Regions from separate parts of the Streptomyces sp. NPDC013157 genome, predicted to be linked through region 4. Evidence: riboswitches for the same ligand, from Rfam matches in the RefSeq annotation. Region 4 holds a riboswitch; each other region holds the start of a gene.
What was found. Region 4 has a riboswitch for cobalamin ahead of ACFY6U_RS36895 (prenyltransferase/squalene oxidase repeat-containing protein). Riboswitches for the same ligand answer to the same signal wherever they lie in the genome.

Region 1 (3,199 bases), on a different contig from region 4:
ATCGCACAGACGGCGACCCGCAGGACGTCCTCCCCGACGGGCGGGGCGACGTTCGACTCGCGCACGGTCCCGCGCAGGGAGACCCGGAGGCCGTCCTCCTCGTCGATGCCGAGGCCGTGCCGGAAGGGGAGGACGCCGTAGGTGTGCCGCCCGGTGAGCCCGTGGAGCATGTCGAGGCCCGGCTCCAGCAGCGAGACGTCCCCGCGGAACTTGTTGACGAGGAACCCGGCGACGAGGGCCTGGTCCTCCGGCGAGAGCAGCGCCACGGTCCCGAAGAACGAGGCGAAGACACCGCCGCGGTCGATGTCACCGACGACGAGCACGGGCAGCCCGGCATTCCGGGCGATCCCCATGTTCACGATGTCGGTCCGGCGCAGATTGATCTCCGCCGGACTGCCGGCCCCCTCACAGATCACCGCGTCATACGTGCCCCGCAACTCGGCGAGACAGTCGAGCACGGTCCCGAGCAGCTTCTGCTGCCGCCCGCCGTGGTAGCCGCGCGCGCTCAGTTCGCCGACGGGCTTGCCGAGCAGCACGACCTGACTGCTCTGCTCGCCGCCGGGCTTCAGCAGCACGGGGTTCATGAGCGCGGTCGGCTCCACCCGGCAGGCCTGCGCCTGCATGGCCTGCGCCCGCCCGATCTCGGCACCTTCGCGCGTGACAAAGGAGTTGAGGGACATGTTCTGCGCCTTGAACGGCGCGACCTTCACACCCTGCCGCACCAGCCACCGGCAGATACCGGCGGTGACCACACTCTTCCCGGCGTCGGAGGTGGTACCGGCGACGAGGAGGCCACCGCTCATGACGTACGTCCCTTCGCGACGAGGCGCGCGGCGACGGTCACGCCGAGCGCGAGCAGACCGACACGACGGGAGAGCCGCACCGCCCGCCCGATGTCCGCGACCTCCACGGCCCGCCCCTTCTGGTTCAGCACGGGCCGGTGCTCGACCCGCCCCGCATACGACAACGTCCCCCCGAGCCGCACCCCCAGCGCCCCCGCGAACGACGCCTCCACGGGCCCCGCGTTGGGACTCGGATGCTTCGCCGCGTCGGCCCGCCAGGCCCGTACGGCCCCCCGCCGTTCGTCCCCGGCCACCGCGGCCAGCACGGCGGTGAGCCGTGCCCCCGGCCACCCGGCCAGGTCGTCCAGCCGCGCGGAAGCCCACCCGTACCGCCGGTACCGGGCCGACTTGTGCCCCACCATGGCGTCCAGGGTGTTGACGGCCCGGAACCCCACCAGCCCGGGGACGCCGGCCACGGCTCCCCACACCAGCGCGCCCACGACCGCGTCGCTCGTGTTCTCGGCGACCGACTCCACGACCGCACGGGCGATCCCGTCGGCGTCCAGGGCCTGCGGGTCCCGTCCGCACAGATGCGGCAGCCGGGCGCGGGCGGCCTCGACGTCGCCGGCCTCCAGGGCCCGCCCGATGCCGCGGGCCTCGCGCGCGAGCGAAGTACCGCCGACCACGGCCCAGGTGGCCGCGCCGGTGAGGACCACGGACGCGGCGGTGGACGGTCGTACGATCCGCTGGGCCACGGCACCCAGCGCCACGGCGCCGCCGGCGCACACGGCGGTGTGCAGCGCGCCCCACCCGCGGTGGTCCCGCCACAGCACCCGCTCCACGGCCCCGGCCACCCGTCCGAACACGGCGACCGGATGCCCCCGGCGCGGATCGCCGAGCAGCAGATCACCGAGAAGGCCGGCGGCGGCGCCGTACGCGAAGACGCGATCGGCACCCATCGGCTCAGCCGGCCGCGGGGTCGGGAACGGGCCGGGTACTCAACCTCGATCGGCAGCCGCGCATGGCGTTATGTCCTCACTCAGGGTGTCCGCGCCCTGGTTCGACGAGACCGGCGGTGAGAGTTCCTGGCTCCCGGGGATTGCTACCCCGGTGACAGTGGCGGGACCGCGCCGGATTCACACCGGCTTCCTCTCTTGCCGCCGTACATGGCTCCGGAAGTCCACCACGCCCCCGGAAGACCCGTCAACCTGGCGTTGACCTGCGAGGGGAGTGTGTGGGAAGGCCCACACCAGTTGCCCGGCGGGGCCTGTGGGGCATGCCGAAGGCTCCTCCCCGGGGGATGGAGAGGAGCCTTCGCGGTGCCGACGAGGCCCTTTGTATCGGGCCTTCGAGCGACGGGCCTTCTCGTGTCAGGCCTTCTCGTGTCAGGCCTTCGCCACGATCAGGTGGATGCCGTACGCCACGGCCGCCGCGCAGGCCGCGAAGCAGAGGTAGGCGGCCGTGACGGCCAGGGCCGCGGAGCCGCCCTGGGCGGTGGCGCGTTCGCGGGCGGAGAGGCCCTTGATGCCGAGGGTGAAGAGGGTCACCAGGCCCACGGTGGCCACGAGGCTGACGCCGAAGACGGAGCCGATGGCTGCCCAGTCGATGTTCATGTCGGTTCTTCCTCGGGGTCAGACGGTGGCGGCCGGGTCGGGCGCGGGAGCGGCCGGGGCGGAGGTGGAGGCAGGGGCGGGGATGGTGGCGGTCAGGTCGTCCGTGACCGCGACCGTGCCCGCGGGCGGCGGGGTCACGGCGGCGATCGCCGTGGTCACCACACCGGCCGGCTCCTCGGTGCCGACGACGTTGCTGCTGTCCACGACCTCGCGGCGGGAGAGCTTCCAGATCGCGGCGCTGGAGGCGACGAGGAAGACGGCGACGACCGCCGTACCCCAGTCGCCGAGGTCCGTCACGGACTCGGCGAGCGCGCCGACCAGCGCGGCGGCGGGGAGGGTGAGCACCCAGGCGACCATCATGCGGGTCGCGGTGGACCAGCGGACCGTGCCGCCCTTGCGGCCGAGGCCCGCGCCCATCACGGAACCGGAGACGACGTGCGTGGTGGAGAGGGAGAAACCGAGGTGGGAGGAGGCCAGGATGGCGGTGGCCGCGCTGGTCTGGGCGGCGAAGCCCTGCTGCGGCTGGAGGTCGGTCAGGCCCGTGCCCATGGTGCGGATGATCCGCCAGCCGCCGATGTAGGTGCCGAGCGCGATGGCGAGGCCCGCGGAGAGGATGACCCAGGTGGGAGGGTTCGAGCCGGGAGCGATGGCACCGCCCGCGATCAGCGCGAGGGTGATGATGCCCATCGTCTTCTGTGCGTCGTTGGTGCCGTGCGCGAGCGAGACCAGGCCGGCGGAGGCGATCTGGCCGGCGCGGTAGCCCTTGCGGGTGGCCTCGTCCTCGGCGTTCTTCGAGAGCGTGTA
Region 2 (3,199 bases), on a different contig from region 4:
CATGGTGCGCCGCATCGACGAGGCGCTCACGGAGTGGGAGCACGACCCCGCCGTCGAGACCGTCGTCATCAGCGGCGCGGGGGAGCGCGGCCTGTGCGCGGGCGGGGACATCCGTGCCGTCCACGACGACGCCCGGGACGGCGACGGGTCGGCCGCGGCCGCGTTCTGGCGGGACGAGTACCGGCTCAACGCCCGCATCGCCCGGTACCCGAAGCCGTACGTCGCGGTCATGGACGGCATCGTGATGGGCGGCGGGGTCGGTGTCTCGGCGCACGGCAGCGTCCGGATCGCCACCGAGCGGTCACGGATCGCCATGCCGGAGACCGGGATCGGCTTCGTGCCCGACGTCGGCGGCACGTATCTGCTCGGCCGTGCGCCCGGCGAACTCGGCACCCATCTCGCTCTGACCGGCGGCCGGATCGGGGCCGCCGACGCCGTGCTCTGCGGCCTCGCCGACCACTGCATGCCGTCCGGCTCGATCCCCGCGTTCGTCGCCGACCTCGCCGGCCTGCCCGTACCCGAGGCGCTCGCCCGGCAGGTACGACAGGCGCCCGACGGGGAGTTGGCCGGGCACCGGGCGTGGATCGACGCCTGCTACGTGGCCGACACCGTCGAGGAGATCGTCCAGCGGCTGTTCGCGCACGGCGACCCGGCGGCGAAGGAGACGGCGGACACCCTGCTCACCAGGTCGCCCACCGCCCTGAAGGTCACGCTGGCGGCGCTGCGCCGGGCCCGGCGACTCGGCTCGCTGGAGCGGGTCCTGGACCAGGAGTACCGCGTCTCCTGCGCAACCCTGGCGACCCACGACCTGGTGGAGGGCATCCGGGCCCAGGTCGTCGACAAGGACCGCACCCCGCACTGGTCCCCGGCCACCCTCGCCGAGGTCGCCGACGCCGACGTCGACCGCTTCTTCGCCCCGCTCGGCGAACGCGAACTCGGCCTCGCCCCACCCGCCCGATCCGCCCCACCGGCCGCCCACCAGGCGCGAGACGAAGATCACGCCTGGTGACGCGGTCTTGGCCGTGCCCCTGACACGCGGTACGGTCTGTCCGATATCGACGACGGCGAGACGGAAGCCGGTGGGAATCCGGAACGGTCGCGCCACTGTATGCGAGAGCCCCCGGGCTGCTCGTGAGTCAGACCCGTGGCCGTCGTCCTGTGCACCACCGAGTTGGGACGCGAACTCCCAGAGGAGGTCCTGCCATGGCGCAGACCGTCGCTCCGCCGACAGCCAACACCCCCGCCGTTCCCGCCAAGCTGCCGCTGTCCGCGATAGCTCCCTGGGCGGTCTTCTTCGGCATCCTGATGCTGATCCTGCTCTACTTCGTCGGCGCCGAGCAGGGCGCCACCTCCGTGTTCAGCGGCACGGACGTCCACGAGTGGGTGCACGACGCCCGCCACCTGCTCGGCTTCCCCTGCCACTGACGCGAGGGACGCCGTACCCCCCATGAACTCCGCAACGGTCCGGAACCTCCTGGTGCGGGGCATGCTCGCCGGCCTGGCCGCCGGCCTGCTCGCCCTCGTCGTCGCCTACCTGCTCGGTGAGCCGAACGTCGACAAGGCGATCAGCTTCGAGGACGCCCACGCGCACGAGCACGAGATGGAGGTCGTCTCCCGCTCCCTGCAGTCCACCGCAGGCCTGGCCACCGGTGTCCTCGTCTACGGGGTCGCCTTCGGCGGCATCGCTGCCCTGGCCTACTGCTTCGCCCTCGGCCGCGTCGGCCGTTTCTCGGCGCGGGGGACGGCGCTGCTGCTGTCCGGCTGCGCCCTGGCCGCCGTGTACGTGGTGCCGTTCCTGAAGTACCCGGCCAACCCGCCGTCGGTGGGCGACCCGGACACCATCGGCAAGCGGACCACGCTGTACTTCCTGATGATGCTGCTCAGCGTGCTCCTCGCGGTCGCCGCCGCCATCCTCGGCAAGCGGCTCCAGCCGCGGCTGGGCACCTGGTGGGCGACCGTGCTCGCGGTGGCCGCGTTCGCGGTCGTCATCGGGCTGGCCTACCAGTTCCTCCCCGTCGTCAACGAGGTGCCGAAGGACTTCCCGGCCACCCTGCTGTGGCGGTTCCGGCTCTCGGCGCTCGCCATCCAGGCAGTGCTGTGGGGCGGATTCGGCCTGCTGTTCGGCGAGTTGGCCGAGCGCGTCCTCAACCCGAAGCCGGCGAAGGCGCCGGCCGCCGCGCGCACGGTGGCCGCTCCGCACTGACCGGCACCGCGCCACACCACGGCGACACCGAACGACACGAGAGGGCCCACCGGAACCGTCCGGGGGCCCTCCCGCGTTCGCTCACCTCGGCTACGAGCCGTGGACGGACGTCTTCGAACAGCGCCCGCCCGCCGCGGTACCCCTGCTGTGAACCGGTCGTGAACCCGCCGTGTCTTCGGCGCGCGGCCGGTGCCGTACTCGCGTTCGTGGCCGCTGACAAGGAAAGATGGGCGGCCAGCGATCGATCAACGACTGCGGAGGAAGTGGACTCATGCCGCATGAGCGAGCGGGCCGGCCGGCGGCTCCGGAGGACCTCGTCGACGTGGCCCGGCTGGTCACGGCCTACTACGCGCTGCACCCCGACCCGTCCGACCCGGGCCAGCGGGTGGCGTTCGGCACCTCGGGACACCGCGGATCGTCGCTGACGACCGCGTTCAACGAGGACCACATCGCCGCCACCAGCCAGGCCATCTGCGAGTACCGGAGCGGCCAGGGCACCGACGGCCCCCTCTTCCTGGGCGCGGACACCCACGCCCTGTCAGAGCCCGCCAAGGTCACCGCGCTGGAGGTCTTCGCCGCCAACGGCGTCACCGTCCTCGTCGACAGCGCCGACGGCTACACCCCCACCCCCGCCGTCTCGCACGCCGTCCTCACCCACAACCGGGGCCGCACCACCGGTCTCGCGGACGGCGTCGTGGTCACCCCCTCGCACAACCCGCCCGCCGACGGCGGCTTCAAGTACAACCCGCCCAGCGGCGGCCCCGCCGCCTCCGACGCCACCTCCTGGATCCAGGACCGCGCCAACCAGATCATCGCGGGCGGGATGAAGGACGTACGGCGCATCCCGTACGAGCGCGCGCTCGCCGCACCCACCACCGGCCGCTACGACTTCATGGGCGTCTACGTCGACGACCTGCCCAGCGTCCTCGACCTCGACGCGGTCCGGGCCTCCGGGCTGCGCATCGGAGCCGACCCGCTCGGCGGCGCCTCCGTCGC
Region 3 (3,199 bases), on a different contig from region 4:
GAGGTTCACGGACCCCAGGTTGCAGACGGCCGTCTCGCCGTCGTCCGTGACCTCCAGGATCTCCGTGCAGAGGTTGGAGGAGTGGATGACATGACCGGGGGTGGCCGTCTGGTTGGCGGTCCGGTTGGCCGCGTCCTTGAACGTCATCCAGCCGTTGCCGGTCTGCGCGAGGGTCCGCATCATCCGGCCGTACAGGTCGCGGGCCGGGATGGTCCGGCGCGCCAGCCCCGCCGCCTCGGCCCTGCGGTAGGCCGCGTCGAACTCCTCGCCCCACAGGTCGACGAGTTCCGGTACGTCGGCGGGGGAGAAGAGCGACCACGGCTCGTCGGCGTTCACCCGGCGCATGAACTCGTCCGGGACCCAGTGCGCGAGGTTCAGGTTGTGGGTGCGGCGGGCGTCCTCACCGGTGTTGTCGCGCAGCTCCAGGAACTCCTCGATGTCGGAGTGCCAGGTCTCCAGGTAGACCGCGGCGGCGCCCTTGCGCCGGCCGCCCTGGTTCACGGCCGCGACCGAGGCGTCCAGCGTCTTCAGGAACGGCACGATGCCGTTGGAGTGCCCGTTGGTGCCGCGGATGAGCGACCCGCGCGAGCGGATGCGGCTGTACGACAGACCGATGCCGCCGGCGTGCTTGGAGAGCCGGGCGACCTGGTGGTAGCGGTCGTAGATCGAGTCCAGCTCGTCCTTCGGGGAGTCGAGGAGGTAGCAGGACGACATCTGGGGGTGCCGGGTGCCGGAGTTGAAGAGGGTGGGGGAGGACGGGAGGTAGTCGAGGCGGCTCATCAGCCCGTAGAGCGCGGCGACTTCGTCCACCGACCTGACGGTGTCGTCCTCGGCGAGACCGGCGGCGACCCGGAGCATGAAGTGCTGGGGCGTCTCGATGACCTTGCGGGTGATCGGGTGCCGGAGCAGGTACCGGCTGTGGAGCGTACGGAGGCCGAAGTAGCCGAAGCGGTCGTCCGCGGCCGGGTCGACGAGCGCGTCGAGGCGGGCCGCGTGCAGCCGGGCGAACTCGGCGGTGCGGTCGGCGACGAGGCCCTCGCGGTGGCCCACCGCCACGGACTCGGCGAAGGACGTCACGCCCTGCGAGGCGGCCTCGGCGCGGATGGAGACGGTGAGCAGACGTGCGGCCAGCCGCGAGTAGGCGGGGTCCTCGGAGATGAGACCGGCGGCGGCCTCGGTGGCCAGCTCGCGCAACTCCGACTCGTCGGCCCGCGCGGACCGCCCCCGCAACGCGGCGGCGGCGACCCGGCCGGGGTCGGCGTCGGGGAGGTCGGCGGTCAGCTCGGTCAGGGTCCGCAGCAACGCGGTACCGGGACCGTCGTCCGCCGCGGATTCCGCAGAGCTGGTCGCTGAAGCCGGGTCGGCTGGCGCGATGGTCACGTGGGGCTCTCCCTCGCTGGGCACGGGCCTGGCGGAGGGCAGGGGGCAGCACGAGCGCGCGGGCACGCGTCGAGACCCTGGCCCACTCCACGAGGCCCGGACGTCAGAACGCCCGAACCGGGTGGCTGGGCGTGCTGTCGGCAGGTCCTCGGACTGACTCCTGTGCACGAACATGCACAAGTACACCGTTGCGGGACAGTTCCGGATTCACACCGGATTCCCCTGCGGCGACAGCGAGCATGAGCATACATCTGGTGCCGGGCCGCGATGCCACCCCCAGATGTTGTGTCGTGGCGGTGTCAGAGCGTCAACTCGTAGGTGAGGAGAGTGATGTCGTCCAGGTGCGGCACGGGATTCCAGTCGCGCTCCGGTGTGCGGACGAAGCCGAGGCGCTCGTAGAGCCGGTGGGCGGTGTGCATGGCGCGCTGGCTCGACAGGACGACGGCCGTGCAGCCGTCCGTGGCCCGGGCGCGGTCGATGCAGGCGCGGACGAGAGTCTCGCCGGCACCTCGGCCGCGGGCCTCGTGTGCGACCGCGAGCGCCCTGATCTCGGCCTCGCCGGGGCGGGCGATGTCGGCGATCGGGCCGGGGCCGGGGACGAAGGTGACGCCGCCGAGGAGCCTTTCGCCCTCCACCGCCACGAGCACCTCGGCGGCGGCCGCCCTGCTCGCCACGTCCTTCAGCACGGGCAGGTACGCGTCGCCCTCGCCGTAGTCGAGGAGGCCGTCCCGGAGGTAGGCCTGGGCGGTGAGCTCGCCGAGTGCGGCGTGTTCGGTGGGGTCCACGGGCCGGATCGTGATGTCCATGGTGCGAGTCTGCCGGACTCCCGCATGCGGGAACCTCCCGTTTTCCCCGGTGGGGCGCCCGGGTTGCGGGCTGTGCCGGGAGTGCTTCCATGGAAGGAGGTGCCGGTGCCCGCGGGGGCCCTTCGTTCCGAGAACCACTCCGGGAACGCGCAAGGAGAAGGCACCATGACAAGGGTCGTCCGTCACCCGCCCGGCAAGGAGCAACCGCGCGACGCGCCGATGGCGACACTGGGCCTGCGGCGCGCGGGCAACCGGGTCGGAGCCGGTCTCGTGGGCCGCTGGCACGCCCTGACGATCCGTATGGAGGCCCACCGCGGCGCCACCCGTCCCAGGAAGTGGCACCGGTGGGTCTCCTACGCCAACGTCACCAGGGCGATCTGGATCGTCGCCGTGCTGGCACTGCTCGCCTGGATCGTCGAGGGGCTGTACATCCTCTTCAGCGGCAGTACGACCTGGTTCGAGGGATGGCGGCGGCACAACGACGTCGGCTTCGAAACCGTCATCAAGTTCGTCGGTCCGATCCTCGCCGCCTCCGTCGCCGCCGCACTGTTCCTGTTCTGGTGGTACCGCTGGACCAAACGGCGTTATCTCGCCAAGGCGCTGCGGGATCCCCGCAAGCTGGTGCCCACCGCCGGCCCCGACACCGCCGAGATCGTGGGCAGGGACGAGGTCGCGCAGGTCATCGCCGAACGGCTGCGGGAGCGCGACACGCGTCGGCCCTATCTGCTGGTCGGCGGCGTCGGCGCCGGCAAGACCGCCGTCCTCGTACGGCTCACCGAACTCCTGGCCCACCAGAACGCCGTCCCGGTGCCGATCCGGCTCCGCGACGCGGTGGACGGTGCCGACCTCAACTTCGAACTCCTGGCCAGGCGGCGCTTCGCGGACGAGGCGCCCAAGGGCATCCTGGCGCGCACCAAGACCGACCGGGTCTGGCAGCAACTCCTCGCCGACGACAAGCCGGTCGTCCTCGCCGACGGTCTGGAGGAGGCCCTCCTCGACGACGGCCACCAGCA
Region 4 (3,199 bases):
CCCCCTTACTACGTGGCCGTCTTCACCACGGTGCGGACCCAGGACCAGAGCGGCTACAGCGAGACCAACGCACGCATGGAGGACCTGGTCAAGGACATCCCCGGCTACCTGGGGATGGACCACGCACAGACTCCCGGCGGGCTGGGCATCACCGTCGGGTACTTCCGCGACGCCGAGGCGCTCACCCGGTGGCGGACCGACGCCGAGCATCGCGCGGCGCAGCAGCGCGGGCGGGCCGAGTGGTACGAGAGCTACACCCTGCACGTGGCGAAAGTGGAGCGGAGCCACGGCTTCACGCGGGGGTCGGCGCTCGAAGGCTAGAAGGCGATCGACCGTATCAACTGCCCCGCCGCACCCAGGACTTCGACTTCCCCTCGGCTCATCGTCGGATTGGCCGCCCGGCGGCGCAGGGCCTCCGTCAGTCCCTCCTCTGTCAGTTCGCCGGGGTCGGCGAGCAGGGCCGGCAGCATGTCATGGGCCAACGGGTACGCGCCGAGGGCCACTTGGGCGAGGATCACCGCGGACATGCCCCAGTCGAGTCCGGGCGGCCCGTCCTCGGCGTTGCTCCAGTCGATGACCCGGGGACCGTCGGGGGTCATCATCACGTTGTCCGGATGCAGGTCGAGATGGAGGACCCGGGCGCCGGGGTCGGCCGGGTCCCGGCCGGGCACGGTGTGCAGCTCCCGCAGCAGCGAGGCGAGCAGCGCACCGCCCTCCGCCGGGCCCGTCTCCCCCGCCAGCAGCGCCGCCAGCATGGTGGGCCCGGACAGCCGCTCCATGACCAGTTCGGTACGGGACCCGGTGGGCCGTACCCGGGGCGCCGGGTACCCGTACTCCCGTACGTACGTCATCACCGCGCCCTCGGCGGCCGCGTCCCCCCAGCCGTCCCGGTCCCGGCGCAGCACCCAGGCCTCGTCGAGCTCGTACACGTCGGCCGAACGCCCTGAACCGAGCAGTCTCCCCGTCATGGCAGGACCATAACGAAACGGTCCCCGCACAGCCCCCTCTCAGCTTCCCCGGGGCGGCCGGTAAAGTAGCCGGGTCGTCATCACCCGTACGGGGGGAAGCCGGTGCAATTCCGGCGCTGACCCGCAACCGTGAGCCACACGCCCCGTGGCAAGCCGGACCGCCGCGCCCGGGACGTTGATCGGCTCGTGTGCGCCGGCACCCGTCGTCGCACGGCACCGTCGAGGTTTACGGAGCCGAGCCGCCGGGGTCTCCCGCGCTGCCCGGCTCCCCGCAGGGAGAGGCACCCGCCGACCATGACCGTTCTCCGCCGCACCGCCGGAGTGCTGGCCGCCACCGCCGTCATCGGTACCGCCACGCCCGCGACGACCGCACTGGCCGCCGGCAGCACGTCCCCGTCACCGTCCGCGTCGGCGGTGCTCCCGTCGGGGCTGTACGGCGCTACGGACCCCAAGTTCGACGGCGTCTGGCGCCAGTCCCTCGCTCTGCTGGCCCAGCGCGCGGTGGGGGTGACCCCGGCCGTGAAGGCGGTGGACTGGCTGGCCGGGCAGCAGTGCGCGGACGGCGCGTTCGCCGCGTTCCGCGCCGAGCCGACGGCGGCCTGTGACGCCAAGGTGACGGTCGACACGAACAGCACGGCCGCCGCCGTACAGGCACTGAAAGCGGTCGGCGGGCACGACGCCGCCGCGGACAAGGCCGTGACCTGGCTGAAGTCGCAGCAGAACAAGGACGGCGGCTGGGGCTACACCCCGGGCTCGCCCAGCGACACCAACTCCACCGGCGTGGTCGTCGGCGCGCTCGCGGCGGCCGGCGCGAGCGCGCCGAGGTCGCCGTACGACCTCCTCGCCAAGTGGTCCCTCCCGTGCGGCCAGGACGGTGGCGGTGCTCTCGCCTACCAGCCGGACAAGCAGGGGAAGCTGGCCGCCAACGCGGACGCGACGGCGGCCGGCGTGCTCGGAGCCCTCGGCAAGGGGTTCGTGACGACGGCCGGGAAGGCCCCGGCGAAGGGCCCCGCGTGCGCCGACTCCGGCAAGACGCTCACGCGGGAGGAGGTGGCCCGCAACGGCGCCGCGTACCTGGCGGACGCCATGTCCACGACCGGCCACCTCGTCTCCGCGCTCCCCGGCGCCACCCCGCAGCCGGACTACGGCAACACCGCCGACGCGGTCGTCGCCCTGGCCGCGCAGGGCTGGACCGCGCAGGCGCGGAAGCCGTACGCCTGGCTGGAGGCGCACGCCGCGCCGTGGGCGGCGCAGAGCGGGCCCGCGGCCTACGCCGAGCTGGTCCTCGCCGCGCACGCGACGGGCGCGGACCCGCGCGACTTCGGCGGCACGAACCTCGTGACGGCGCTGAACGCGACGGGACCGGCCCCGCAGGCCGCCACCGCGAAGCACGCCGAGAAGCACAGCGAGGGGAAGAAGTCGGGCAACAGCGTGTGGTGGATCGTCGGCACCGGGCTCGTCGCCGGTATCGGCATCGGCTTCCTGTTCAGCGGCCGCCGGAAGCAGCAGCAGCCGTGACCGCGGTCCGTCGTGCGGCGCTGCTGCTCCTGGCCGCGCTGACGCTGTGCGCGACGGCCGCCGGGCCTGCGGCGGCCACCGGCTACCGCTACTGGTCCTTCTGGGAGCGGGCCGGCGCGCACTGGACGTACGCCACGCAGGGCCCCTCGACCGCGCAGCCCGCCGACGGGTCGGTCGAGGGGTTCCGCTTCGCGGTGAGCGAGGACTCGGCGGACGCGTCCCAGCCGCGCGGCACGGCGGACTTCGGGACGATCTGTGCGGACACCCCCGCCGTCGCTGGCCGCAAACGGGTGGGGCTGGTCGTCGACTTCGGTACGACGGGGGACGCGCCGTCGGGAGAGCGGCCGCCTGCGCGGCGGACGGCCTGCGCGGTGGTGTCCGAGGACGCGACGACGGCGGAGGCACTGGCGACGGTGGCGAAGCCGCTGCGGTACGACACGAACGCGTTGTTGTGCGCGATCGGGGGGTATCCCTCCCGGGGCTGCGGCGAGAAGGTGACGGCGACGGCGGGGGCCGGGGGTACGCCGGGCAGCGGACCGTCGCTCGGACCGGCGGCCGGTGTGGGAGTTGTCGTGCTCCTCGCCGCGGGAGCCTTCTGGCAGACACGGCGGCGCAGAAATGCCTGACACCGCGGGCCGGTGGGAGCTTCCCGCGCAGTTCCCCGCGCCCCTGACGGGGCACGTTCCAGCCTTGGACAGTCGCACCACCGCGGG

Region 1: it holds a riboswitch for cobalamin, as region 4 does, so the genes downstream of both, ACFY6U_RS16075 (cobalamin biosynthesis protein) here and ACFY6U_RS36895 (prenyltransferase/squalene oxidase repeat-containing protein) in region 4, are expected to answer to the same signal.
Region 2: it holds a riboswitch for cobalamin, as region 4 does, so the genes downstream of both, ACFY6U_RS08230 (CbtB-domain containing protein) here and ACFY6U_RS36895 (prenyltransferase/squalene oxidase repeat-containing protein) in region 4, are expected to answer to the same signal.
Region 3: it holds a riboswitch for cobalamin, as region 4 does, so the genes downstream of both, ACFY6U_RS47855 (ribonucleoside-diphosphate reductase subunit alpha) here and ACFY6U_RS36895 (prenyltransferase/squalene oxidase repeat-containing protein) in region 4, are expected to answer to the same signal.

What each region holds. Positions count from the first base shown of each region.
Region 1 is NZ_JBIBAK010000004.1:614,228-617,426, forward strand. It holds gene ACFY6U_RS16070 (cobyric acid synthase) at 1-803, opposite strand, end outside; gene ACFY6U_RS16075 (cobalamin biosynthesis protein) at 800-1,741, opposite strand; cobalamin riboswitch at 1,841-1,983, opposite strand; gene ACFY6U_RS16080 (hypothetical protein) at 2,168-2,395, opposite strand; gene ACFY6U_RS16085 (anion permease) at 2,414-3,199, opposite strand, start outside.
Region 2 is NZ_JBIBAK010000002.1:622,851-626,049, reverse strand. It holds gene ACFY6U_RS08235 (enoyl-CoA hydratase/isomerase family protein) at 1-1,009, shown strand, start outside; cobalamin riboswitch at 1,026-1,167, shown strand; gene ACFY6U_RS08230 (CbtB-domain containing protein) at 1,204-1,425, shown strand; gene ACFY6U_RS08225 (CbtA family protein) at 1,448-2,203, shown strand; gene pgm (phosphoglucomutase (alpha-D-glucose-1,6-bisphosphate-dependent)) at 2,475-3,199, shown strand, end outside.
Region 3 is NZ_JBIBAK010000026.1:28,610-31,808, forward strand. It holds gene ACFY6U_RS47855 (ribonucleoside-diphosphate reductase subunit alpha) at 1-1,380, opposite strand, end outside; cobalamin riboswitch at 1,502-1,662, opposite strand; gene ACFY6U_RS47860 (GNAT family N-acetyltransferase) at 1,680-2,186, opposite strand; gene ACFY6U_RS47865 (ATP-binding protein) at 2,352-3,199, shown strand, end outside.
Region 4 is NZ_JBIBAK010000015.1:247,815-251,013, reverse strand. It holds gene ACFY6U_RS36905 (antibiotic biosynthesis monooxygenase family protein) at 1-321, shown strand, start outside; gene ACFY6U_RS36900 (phosphotransferase) at 318-968, opposite strand; cobalamin riboswitch at 1,023-1,154, shown strand; gene ACFY6U_RS36895 (prenyltransferase/squalene oxidase repeat-containing protein) at 1,263-2,486, shown strand; gene ACFY6U_RS36890 (SCO2322 family protein) at 2,483-3,112, shown strand.